2 regions of the Methylocystis sp. JR02 genome follow, and region 1 is predicted to be linked to the other one. Evidence: riboswitches for the same ligand, from Rfam matches in the RefSeq annotation. Region 1 holds a riboswitch; the other holds the start of a gene.
What was found. A riboswitch is a leader RNA that binds a small molecule or an ion and turns the genes downstream of it on or off. The one in region 1 is predicted to bind cobalamin.
Positions count from the first base shown of each region.

Region 2: it holds a riboswitch for cobalamin, as region 1 does, so the genes downstream of both, QNA11_RS11520 (TonB-dependent receptor) here and QNA11_RS07985 (CbtB domain-containing protein) in region 1, are expected to answer to the same signal.

Region 1 is NZ_JASIRC010000001.1:1,663,933-1,669,001, reverse strand. Features, by position in the region: gene cobW (cobalamin biosynthesis protein CobW) at 1-429, opposite strand, end outside; gene QNA11_RS07990 (CbtA family protein) at 426-1,094, opposite strand; gene QNA11_RS07985 (CbtB domain-containing protein) at 1,113-1,295, opposite strand; cobalamin riboswitch at 1,328-1,518, opposite strand; gene cobO (cob(I)yrinic acid a,c-diamide adenosyltransferase) at 1,557-2,189, shown strand; gene QNA11_RS07975 (sterol desaturase family protein) at 2,195-3,235, opposite strand; gene QNA11_RS07970 (DMT family transporter) at 3,241-4,224, opposite strand; gene QNA11_RS07965 (hypothetical protein) at 4,467-4,661, opposite strand.
Region 2 is NZ_JASIRC010000001.1:2,409,885-2,414,953, forward strand. Features, by position in the region: gene QNA11_RS11520 (TonB-dependent receptor) at 1-1,845, opposite strand, end outside; cobalamin riboswitch at 1,953-2,144, opposite strand; gene QNA11_RS11525 (glycerate kinase type-2 family protein) at 2,550-3,827, opposite strand; gene QNA11_RS11530 (HpcH/HpaI aldolase/citrate lyase family protein) at 4,157-5,069, opposite strand, start outside.

The DNA.
Region 1 (5,069 bases):
AAAACGGCCTTCTGCGACCGCCTTGCCGTCGATGACGGCGATCACGCCGTCGACGGTGAGCTTCGAGCGGATGGCGGGCCAGTCGAAGGCCTTTACCAAAGGCTTCGGCAGCGCGAGGCCGGAGGTTTCGATGATGATATGCTCGGGCCGTTTCTCATGCGCGAGCAGGGCCTCGATCGCCGGCACGAAATCGTCGGCGACCGTGCAGCACAGGCACCCGTTCGCGAGCTCGACGATATTCTCCTCCGGGCAATTCTCGATACCGCAGGCGCGCAAAATGTCGCCGTCGACGCCGACGTCGCCGAATTCGTTGATGACAAGCGCCAGCCGGCGGTCGCGGGCGTTCTCGAGCACATGACGGATGAGCGTCGTTTTGCCGGCGCCGAGAAAGCCGGTGACGATGGTTGCGGGGATTTTGGCGGCGCTCATGCGGCCTCCGTTTCGTCACGCGAGATGAGACGCCAAGCCAGTCCGGCCAGCGCGCCGGCGAGCACCCAGCTCGCCGCCTGCACGGCGAGCGAAGCGGCGGCGAAGCGCGCGGCAAGCTCGGCGGGGACGGTGCTTTCCGGCGTGGCAAGCGTCGGCCAGAAGAAATGCGGCGCGACGATCAGCGCGGCGCCGAAGATCTTGGCGGCGGGCGCGTCGAGGCGCAGCAAAGCGAAAAGCCCGGCGCCGGTCGAGGCGGCAGTCGCAAGCCACCAGATTTGGCGGCCCGCAAGATCGGTCTCCGCCGCGCCGGGGAGTTGCGGCGCGAGGCCGAGGCTCGTCGCGAGCCCGGTCGCGGCGAAGGCGCAGGCGCCCCAGAGCGCCGCGCGGCGGGGGCCGATGGACTCTCCAGAAAAAAGCATGCCGGCGAGCAGGATCAGCGCATAGCCCGCCGAGACGGCGATGGTTGCGAGGCTTGTCGCGACCGTGCGGCGCAGGCCCTCGAAGGCCGGGGCCGCCGCTTCGGCCGCGTCATGGGCATGCTGCGCCGCCTCATAAACCTCGGCGGCGAGGATGAGCGGCGTCGTCGTGATGTGCTGCAGACCCGCGACCGCAAGGCCCGCAACAATGCCGGCGATGAGGCCGGCCGCCAACAGGCGCGCGATCACGGGTCGCGTGAAGGGCGGTCAGTGGCAGGGGAAGGAGAGCGCGTGGCGCGAATCATGCGCCGCGTCGTGCACGGTCTCGGAGTTGGCGAAGCCCGCGCCATAGACGAGGCCGAGGCCGACGATGAAAGCAACGAAAGCGGCCTTCAGCGTCTCCGCGCGAGAGCCGGAAATCGAACGAATAGCGGCGGTCTTGGTCGTCATAAGGGTCTCCCTGCCGCCCCACCGGCGGCGCATAATTCCGACAAGCGACGGCAGGTCTCCTGGCTTCCGGGTTCCATCCGCGCCGCCTTCCCAAGCTTTTGGCTCAGTGGCCGATGGCGCAGCCTTCCCGGTTACAGTTGCGGGGGCAGCCGCGGTTTTGGGGACTCCCGCACCGCGTTCCCTTTTCGCCTTCTTGCGAAGGACCGTCACGCTCAGTCATATGCGCGCGTCACCTTTACGTCAAACGCCAAGGAGCGCGTCTTGGAAGAAGATCAGGAAAAGGACGCGGCGCGCCGCCATCGCGAGAAGATGGAAAAGCGCAAGGCCGTGCAGGACGCCGAGGTCGCCGGCAAGACGATCGTGCAAAAAGGCTTGCTGATGGTTCACACCGGCCCCGGCAAGGGCAAATCCACCGCGGCCTTCGGTCTGGCGCTGCGGGCGCTCGGCCACGGCTGGAAGGTCGGCGTCGTGCAATTCGGCAAGGGCGGCTGGCGGTCGGGCGAGCGCGAAATGCTGGAGAAGCTCGGGCAGGTCTCGCTCGGGCAGGTCTCCTGGCACACATTGGGCGAGGGCTTCACCTGGGAGACGCAGGACCGCGCGCGTGACGAGGCCGCGGCGAGGCGCGCCTGGGAGACGGCCTGCAAGCTGATGGATGATCCCGAGATTCGCCTGTTGGTGCTCGACGAGCTGAATATTTCGCTGCGCTACGAGCACCTGCCCCTGGGCGAGGTTGTGGAGAGACTGGCGGCGCGGCGAGACGGTCTTCATGTCGTCGTGACCGGACGCAACGCCAAGCCGGAAATGATCGCGGCCGCCGATCTCGTGACGGAGATGACCCTGGTGAAGCACCATTTTGCGGCGGGCGTGAAGGCGCAGGAAGGCATCGAGTTTTAAGGAGCTCAGCCTTGGCGTCGTAGCATCCGCTCCGCCGCGGCGCCGCTCGCGTTGAAGAAGAACTGCGGCGCCGAGACGAGCGCACGCCAAAACGCGGACGCTGATTTGACCATGGGCGTCAGCAGCATGCCGGCAACCGAATGCGGGTCGACGCCTTTTTCGTCGACGCCATAGGTCAGGCGCGGGTTTTTCTCCGTGGGGATCTCGAGCGTCCCAAACATCCAGTCCCAGACGGCGAGGACACTGCCGAGGTTGCGATTGAAATGCCTCGGATCGTTCGAATGATGGATTTGGTGGTGGGCGGGGCTCAAAATGACGCGGCCCCAGGCGCCGGAGAAGGGTATCCAGAACTGCGAGTGCTGGAGATGTCCGATGGTCCAGAGAAAGCAGAGAAAGAGGATGTTCTTGCCGTCGACGGCAAACATATCCGTCGACCGGTTGAAGAGCCAATGCAAGGCGCCGGACGCGGCGCCGATGAAGGTCGCGAGCATATAGCCGAAGATGACATTGTCGATCGGGTGGTTTCTGAAATTGGTCAGCGGCGTCAGGACATCGGCCGTGTGATGGAGCTTGTGAAGCTCCCACAAGAAAGCAACCCGGTGCTTGAGATAATGGTCTAGAAAATAGCCAATCTCATAGGCCAGGAACAAAACTACGGTCGAGATCGCCTTGATCTGCAAATCGCTGAAGCTTGTGTTCCCCATGTGCCCGAATGCTTTGCCGAGGACTGAACTGACGCCCATCGCAATGACGTTCGACGAAATGACGAGGCCGCCGATCACCGCCGGCATGAAGATGACGCTGAGAACGAAGAGCTTCAAATCTGCGTGAACAGACTCGCGCATCACGAAATTCTTGGAGAAAATCGCGCGCGCAACAGCCCGCAGATTGGCGCGCCCCCGGCGCCGCAAGCGTCGATAAGCCAATGCGGCGAAACCCAAAGCGAAGGACGACGCCAGCGAATAGATCGAAAAGATCGAACCTGCCGAGAACAGCTCCGACGAAACTTGCCTTACGGAAAAGCGGATCGCGCTGTTCAGGTCCATCGGAGCTATCTGGGCGGCTTGAAGTCGGCTCGCGGCGAAGCGTATTCGTAAGGCGCGATGGCGCCAAGGCGCTTTCCGAGGACGGACTTCCGCAAGTAGCTGCGCAGCTTGATATTTTTCGCGGCAGGACCGGCCTCGACCATAAGGACGCCGAGCAGGATGAGAAGGCAGCCCAGGATGGCGGGGCCCGTCAGGCGTTCCGAGAGCAGCGCGGCGCCCGACAGGGCCGCGAAAACGCACTCGAGCGACATGATCAGAGCGGCTTCGGCCGGGGGCGTATATTTTTGCGCGACGATCTGCAGCGTGAAGGCAATGCCACCGGAGCAGAGGCCGGCATAGAGGATGGCCGGAAGCGCCACGGCCAATCCCTCCTGGGAGACAGGCTCGACGCTGAGCCCGACAGTGAGGCCGAGAAGAGAGGCGACGCCATATTGCGCGAAAGCCAGGAAGAATGGCCGGTCGGCGCGCGCCAGAAAGACCGGAACGAGGCTGATCCCGGCCGCCCAAGCGACGTCCGCGATCAGAACCAAAGCGTCGCCGCCGTTGAGCCCCTGAAAATGCCCGTGTTCCGTCAGGAGCCAGGCCCCCGCGACGGACACGGCGATCGCGCCCAAGACCACGGGTCTCGGCTTGGCTCCCGTAATCATCCAGACGATGAAGGGGACGAAAATCACGTAGAGGGCGGTCAAAAAACCGCCGTTCGTCGCCGTGGTCGTGACGAGGCCGGTCTGCTGCAAAGTGGAGCCGGCAAACAGGCAGAGGCCGATCAGGCCCGCAAGCGCCAGATCCTGTTTTCTCAACCGCGCTCGAGCCTTGTTACTGCGCTCGTAGAAGGCGAGCGGCGCCAGCGCCATCCAGGAAACCAAAAAACGCGCGCCGACGAAACTGATCGGCCCCATGGCCTCGTTGGCTTGTTTCTGCGCGATAAAAGCCGTTCCCCAAATGATCGAAACCGCCATAAGCAACAGATCGGCGCGCATTCGGGACATCAGCTTCCTTTGCCGTTTGAGCGCCGCGGCGGTCGTTCCATCTCGAGGAGACAGCGCCGGCCCGGCTGCTTGGTCGCGGCCAGCCCCGCAAAAGTGCGATCGGCGGCCAAAAATGCTGAAGCCGACGCCCGAACAAGTCGAGAGCGTCGGCTCCAAATCGATCTGCGCCGTTGCCGGGCCGATCGTGCTCCCAGACGACAAGACCGGGAGATCACCCCCCGGCAAGTCGTTCAGCAGGGGTATTACTGAATCATGCGCGCGGTAGAGCCGGTGCCGGCGGTGCCGAGAGCCTCGCGGTTGTTGCCCGTGCCGTTGGTGCCCTCGGGAGAGATCCAGTCCGGAACCCAGGTAAGAGCGACGACGACGAAGCCGACGAAGGCGGCGACCCAGATGAGCATCTTGCCGATGTCGCCGGAGCTGTGAACGTTGACAGCCATGCGTTTTCCCCCTGTTTGTTTTTTCTACCAGAATGCTTGCCGCATCGAGGTAACCCTAGCCCGATTCAAACCGCTTGGCAATCTGCGGGGAGAGCCTAATTTTGACGGCCAAAAACGCGATATTATAGCGTATAATCAATCACTTAATGTGCGACAACTGGTCGCGGACAAAAAATTTTTTTAGGCCGTGGAACCCGAAGATTCGAGGCCTTTGAGAGGCCTCTCCGAAGCCCCGCCGCAGGTTGTTTCCACCCCGCGCAGGCGGCCTCGGGGCGGCCTTCTTGCAAATCCTCTTGCAAACCTTGCGGCGATCCCTATTGCTCCCTGCGGGCGCTTCGCCTATAAGCGCGCGCATCCCACAGGCGAAGGTTATGCGGCGTCTGATCCAAGACGTCGTTTCCGGTGGCC
Region 2 (5,069 bases), 750 kb from region 1:
GCGCGCATGCGCCAGCGCGACGTCGCCGTCGAAATTGATCCAGGAGACAGGCCGATAGTGATTGGCGATCTCGACGCCGTAGCGGCGGCTCGGGCGGCCGTAGATCGTCGTGCCGCTGTCGCCCTCGAACTGATTTTCCGAGTCGAGATTGAGCCAGAAGAAGCTAACGCTCGAATCGAGCCCCTCGATGAATTTCGTGCGCGCGCCAATCTCGGCGCCGCGCGATTTCACCAGGAGCGGAATGGGCGCGACGCGCAGGAAGGTGTCTTCATCCGACAAAGCCGAAGTGTCGAACCTCTGCGCCGCGCCGCGCGCATCGGTCGAGTGGAAGCCCTCGCCGTAATTGGCGAAGAATTCTGTCTTCGCCCAGGGGCCGAGAATGATTGACGCTTTGGGGCTGAAAAGCGCAGCGTCCTTCGAGCCGCTGTTCCACGGGCCTGTCCATAAGAAGGCGGGCGCGCCCGTGCTCGTCGCCACGACCGGCGCGCCCCAGAGCGATTGCAGCGAAGTGACGTTGGCGTTGTAATAATCGAACCGCCCGCCCGCGATGGTCTTCAACCAAGGAGTCCAACGCACGCTCGTATCGGTCCAGAAGCTGATGCTGCCCTCGCCAACAGCGTCGTTGCGGACCGTCTCATAGGGCGTGCGGCGGAACGAGTTCTGCAAGCCGAGGCGAATATCGTCATAGCGGCCCTGCAAGCCGATGCGCGTCTCGACCGGCAGGCCGAAACTCTCCCATTTGATCTTGTGCTGGGCATCGACGCCTGCGATCCAGCGCCGATCGAACTGGCGGAATTGATCGCCGAGATTCGGGTTCGCGAGAAAATAGGTGAAGTCGTTGTAGATATCGAGCGTCGAGCGGACGACATAGGCTTCAACGCGGCTCGCGTGATTGCCTTCCGTCTGGCTCCAGCGCGCGGAAAGCGAGAGGCGTGTGGTGTCGCCGCCATCCGTCGGGTTCAGCGTTCCCCATAGCGGGATAAGACCGCCGACGACCGCGCGTTGCGGAAGCTGGTTGGTCGCATACCACTTATTGGCGTAGCCCATGAAGGTGACGGACGCGCCGTCCTCCTGCTCGCCGCGCGACCAGCGGAACACGCTGTTGATCTTGCGCAGATTGTCGCCGCGCTCCCAGGGCCCGTTGTAATATTGCGACTCGACGGCGCCATAGGCGGAGCCGCCGGCAAGATCCTTGTAAGGCGCGACGGCGAGCGCGCGCCCGTAACCGAAATTGCCCCCGGTGAGCTGATAAAAGCCCGTATCGATCTTGTCCTCATATTGGAGATAGACCGAGCCGGCGGAGGCGAAGTCGCCGTCCTGCGCGTCATATGGCCCCTTGCGGGCAAGCACGTAACCGAGCAGCTCCGGGATGAGAAAATTCGAATCCGCATAGCCCTGGGCGTGCCCATGCGTGCGCATGTTGAGCGGCATGCCGTCGAGATAAAGGGCAAGATCGGAACCGTGGTCGAGGTTGAAACCGCGTAGGAAATATTGGTTCGCCTTGCCGTCCCCCGAGTGTTGCGTGACGACGAGGCCGGGCACGATCTCCAGCGCCTCGCCGGGGCGCGCGAAGGGGATGGAATTGACTTCCTTGCCGGTGAAGAACTTCTCGCTCGATGCGGTGATAGGCGGCGGCGGAGGCGCGTTTGCTGCAGGCGCAGGCGGCGCTGCGGCGGCGAAGGCCGGCGATGAGGGCAAAGGCTGTCGTGTGTGAGCGGGCGTTACGGCTCGCGTGGATGGGCGCGCGCCAATGCTGATGGTTGGCAACGCCTGCTGGGCGGAAGCGGCGTTCGAGAGAACAACGGTGACAGAGAGAAGCAGGCCAAAACGGCGGCGCGAAAACATGGGCTGACTCGCAGCGGACGTGGACCGTCACTGCGAATGGTCACAACCTCGTCGCACGACGACAAGAGCCGATGACCGCCCCGGTGCACCCCGCCCGGCGCTTTCGCGCGTGACCACGAACAACGGCAGGTCTCCTGGCTCGCGGGTCGTCACGTGAGGCCGCCTTCCCGAGCTTGCGCCCAGTGGCTGTCTGGCTTCACGCTCACCGCTTACAGTTGCGGGGGCAGCTACGGCATTGGGCCGAAGCCCGCACCGCATTCCCTTTTCATCCGAAAGGAACCGTTGTCTTTAATGAACAGCCTGATGAGGCTGTGTCAAGCCGGTTGACGTGGGACGCAGGGCGCCGAATTCGGGTTGACGAGCAGATGTGTTCCAACGTCATGGCCGCGCTTGTCGCGGCCATCCACGCCGCGCAGATGCGGAAAAGCTGAGAGCATGAGCGGGAGCAATGCCGCTTCTTTTCCCCGCTTGTCGTTATGTCCTGGCGTGGATGCCCGCGACAAGCGCGGGCATGACGCGGCTGAGTAGAGTTCGTTAATCTCGATTCGGAGCCCTGATGCGCTTGGCGGCGCAAGCCGACGCGCAGCCGCCTTACAAGCAGCCCTTGTCGACGGAAAAAGGGGCGAAACGAAGGTGATGCTTGGTATGTCTTTTATTGTGCGCGGCGCAGCGTCCCAAAGGGGCTCGCGCCGCGCGTATCGGCGTCAGCCCTGCTTGGGCACAAGGATCACGCGGAAGTCGTTGACGTTGGTGCGCGTCGGCCCCGTCACCACGAGATCGCCGAGCGCCTCGAAGGCCGTGAAGGCGTCATTGTTGGCGAAGAGCGCCTTGAGATCCACGCCCTTGGCCTGCGCGCGGGCGAAACTGTCGGGCGTCATGATGGCGCCGGCGTTGGTCTCGACGCCATCAATGCCGTCGGTGTCGCAGGCGATTGCAGAAATGCCGCCGAAGCCTTCGAGCGCCAGCGTCAGGCCCAGCAGGAACTCCGCGTCGCGGCCGCCCTTGCCATTGCCGCGCACGGTGACCGTCGTCTCGCCGCCGGAGATGATCGCGACCGGCGGCTGGAAAGGTTGGTTATGGAGGGCGATCTGCTTGGCGACGCCCGCGTGAACCAGCGCGACGTCGCGCGACTCGCCTTCGAGATCGCCGAGGATGCAGGGGGTAAAGCCCGCTGCCTTGGCGACGGCGGCGGCGGCGTCGAGTGAGCCTTGCGGCGTCGCGATGAGGATGTTCTCGACGCGGCCGAAGATGGCGTCGCCGGGCTTGGGCGTTTCGCAATCCGGGCTCGCGAGGTGATTCAGCACGGCGGCCGGCGCGTCAATTTTATATTTGGCGATCACCGCGAGCGCGTCCGCGCGCGTCGTGGGATCGGGCACGGTGGGGCCGGAGGCGATGACGGAAAGATCATCGTTCGGCACGTCGGAGATCATCAGCGCCACAACGTGCGCGGGCGCGGCGGCGCGGGCAAGACGGCCCCCCTTGATCGCCGAGAGGTGCTTACGCACGCAATTCATCTCGGAGATATTGGCGCCGCTCTTGAGAAGGGCCTTGTTGACCGCCTGCTTTTCTTCGAGCGTCACGCCCTCGGCCGGCAGCGCCATCAGCGCCGAGCCGCCGCCGGAGATGAGCGCCAGCACGAGATCGTCCTCGGTGAGGCCCTGCACCTTTTGCAGGATACGCTTGGCGGCCTCGCGGCCGGCGGCGTCGGGCACGGGGTGCGAGGCTTCGATCACCTCGATCTGCTTGGTTTGCGCGCCGTGCTCGTAGCGGGTGACGACCAAGCCTTCGAGCGGCCCGCCCTTCCAATGCGCCTCGACCGCCGCCGCCATGGAAGCGGCCGCCTTGCCGGCGCCGATGACGATCGTGCGCCCCTTGGGCGGCGCGATCTTTTCGAGATGCTTGGGCAGGCAAAGGGACGGATGCGCGGCGCCGACGGCGGCGTCGAACATGGCGCGGAGAAGCTGGCGGTGGTCGTCGGACATGGGTTGCTGGCCCTATTCACAAATCTTGGGGTTTCTCCTTCTCCCGCGAGCGGGAGAAGGTGGCCCCGCGGAGCGGGGTCGGATGAGGGTCTTCGGCGTTGCCTGGGCCTGTCCTAATGGCTTTCGTATGAGAGGGAAACGTCGGCGTTATTCGCTTCGATCAGCCCAGCGTTTGAGCATCGTCGTGGTCTCAAAAAGAGTCGCACATAACTGAAAGCACGGGAGTCTCAACGGCCCTCATCCGACCCCGCTTCGCGGGGCCACCTTCTCCCGCGAGCGGGAGAAGGGAGAGTCCCCCTCCCCGCAAAAGCGGGGAGGGGGAGAATTCGTTACGCCCCGATGGCGTTGGCCTTCTCGATGAGCGCCTCGGCCATGCGGATCGAAGCGATGTCGATCAGGCGGCCGTCGAGCGACACGGCGCCCTTGCCTTCCTTGGCGGCCTGGGCCATCGCGTCGAGGATGCGGCGGGCCTTGTTCACTTCCGCTTCGGACGGCGTGAAGACCTCGTTCGCCAGCTCGATCTGCGAGGGGTGGATCGCCCACTTGCCTTCGTAGCCGAGAACCGCGGCGCGCTTGGCGGCGGCCTTATAGCCTTCCGGATCGTTGAAGTCGCCGAACGGGCCGTCGATCGGGCGCAGGCCATAGGCGCGGCAGGCGACCATCATGCGGGTCTGGGCGGCGTGCCACTGATCCATCCAGTAGTAGTCGCGGTTGCCCTTCTCGTCCTTGTCGGTGAGAACGCCGTAGTCCGGGTTCACGCCGCCGATGACGGTGGTGCGGGCGCGGGTCGAGGCGGCGTAGTCGGCGACGCCGAAGGACATCGCCTCAAGGCGCTTGGAGGACTGGGCGATGGCTTCGACATTGGCCATGCCGAGCGCGGTCTCGATCAGGATTTCGATGCCGATGCGCTTGGTGCGCTTCTTGTACTGCTCGATCTGCGTGATCATCATGTCGATCGCGTAGACGTCGGCCGGCACGCCGACCTTCGGAATCAGCACGACGTCGAGACGCGGGCAGTTCTCGAGAACGTCGACGACGTCGCGGTAGCAATATTGCGTGTCGAGGCCGTTGATGCGCAGCGTCATCACCTTCTTGCCCCAATCGATGTCGTTGAGGCCCTGGATGATGTTCTTGCGCGCCTGCTCCTTGTCATCGGGGGCGACAGCGTCTTCGAGGTCGAGGAAGATCTGGTCGGCCTTCGACTGGGCGGCCTTCTCGAACATGCCCGGCGCGGAGCCCGGC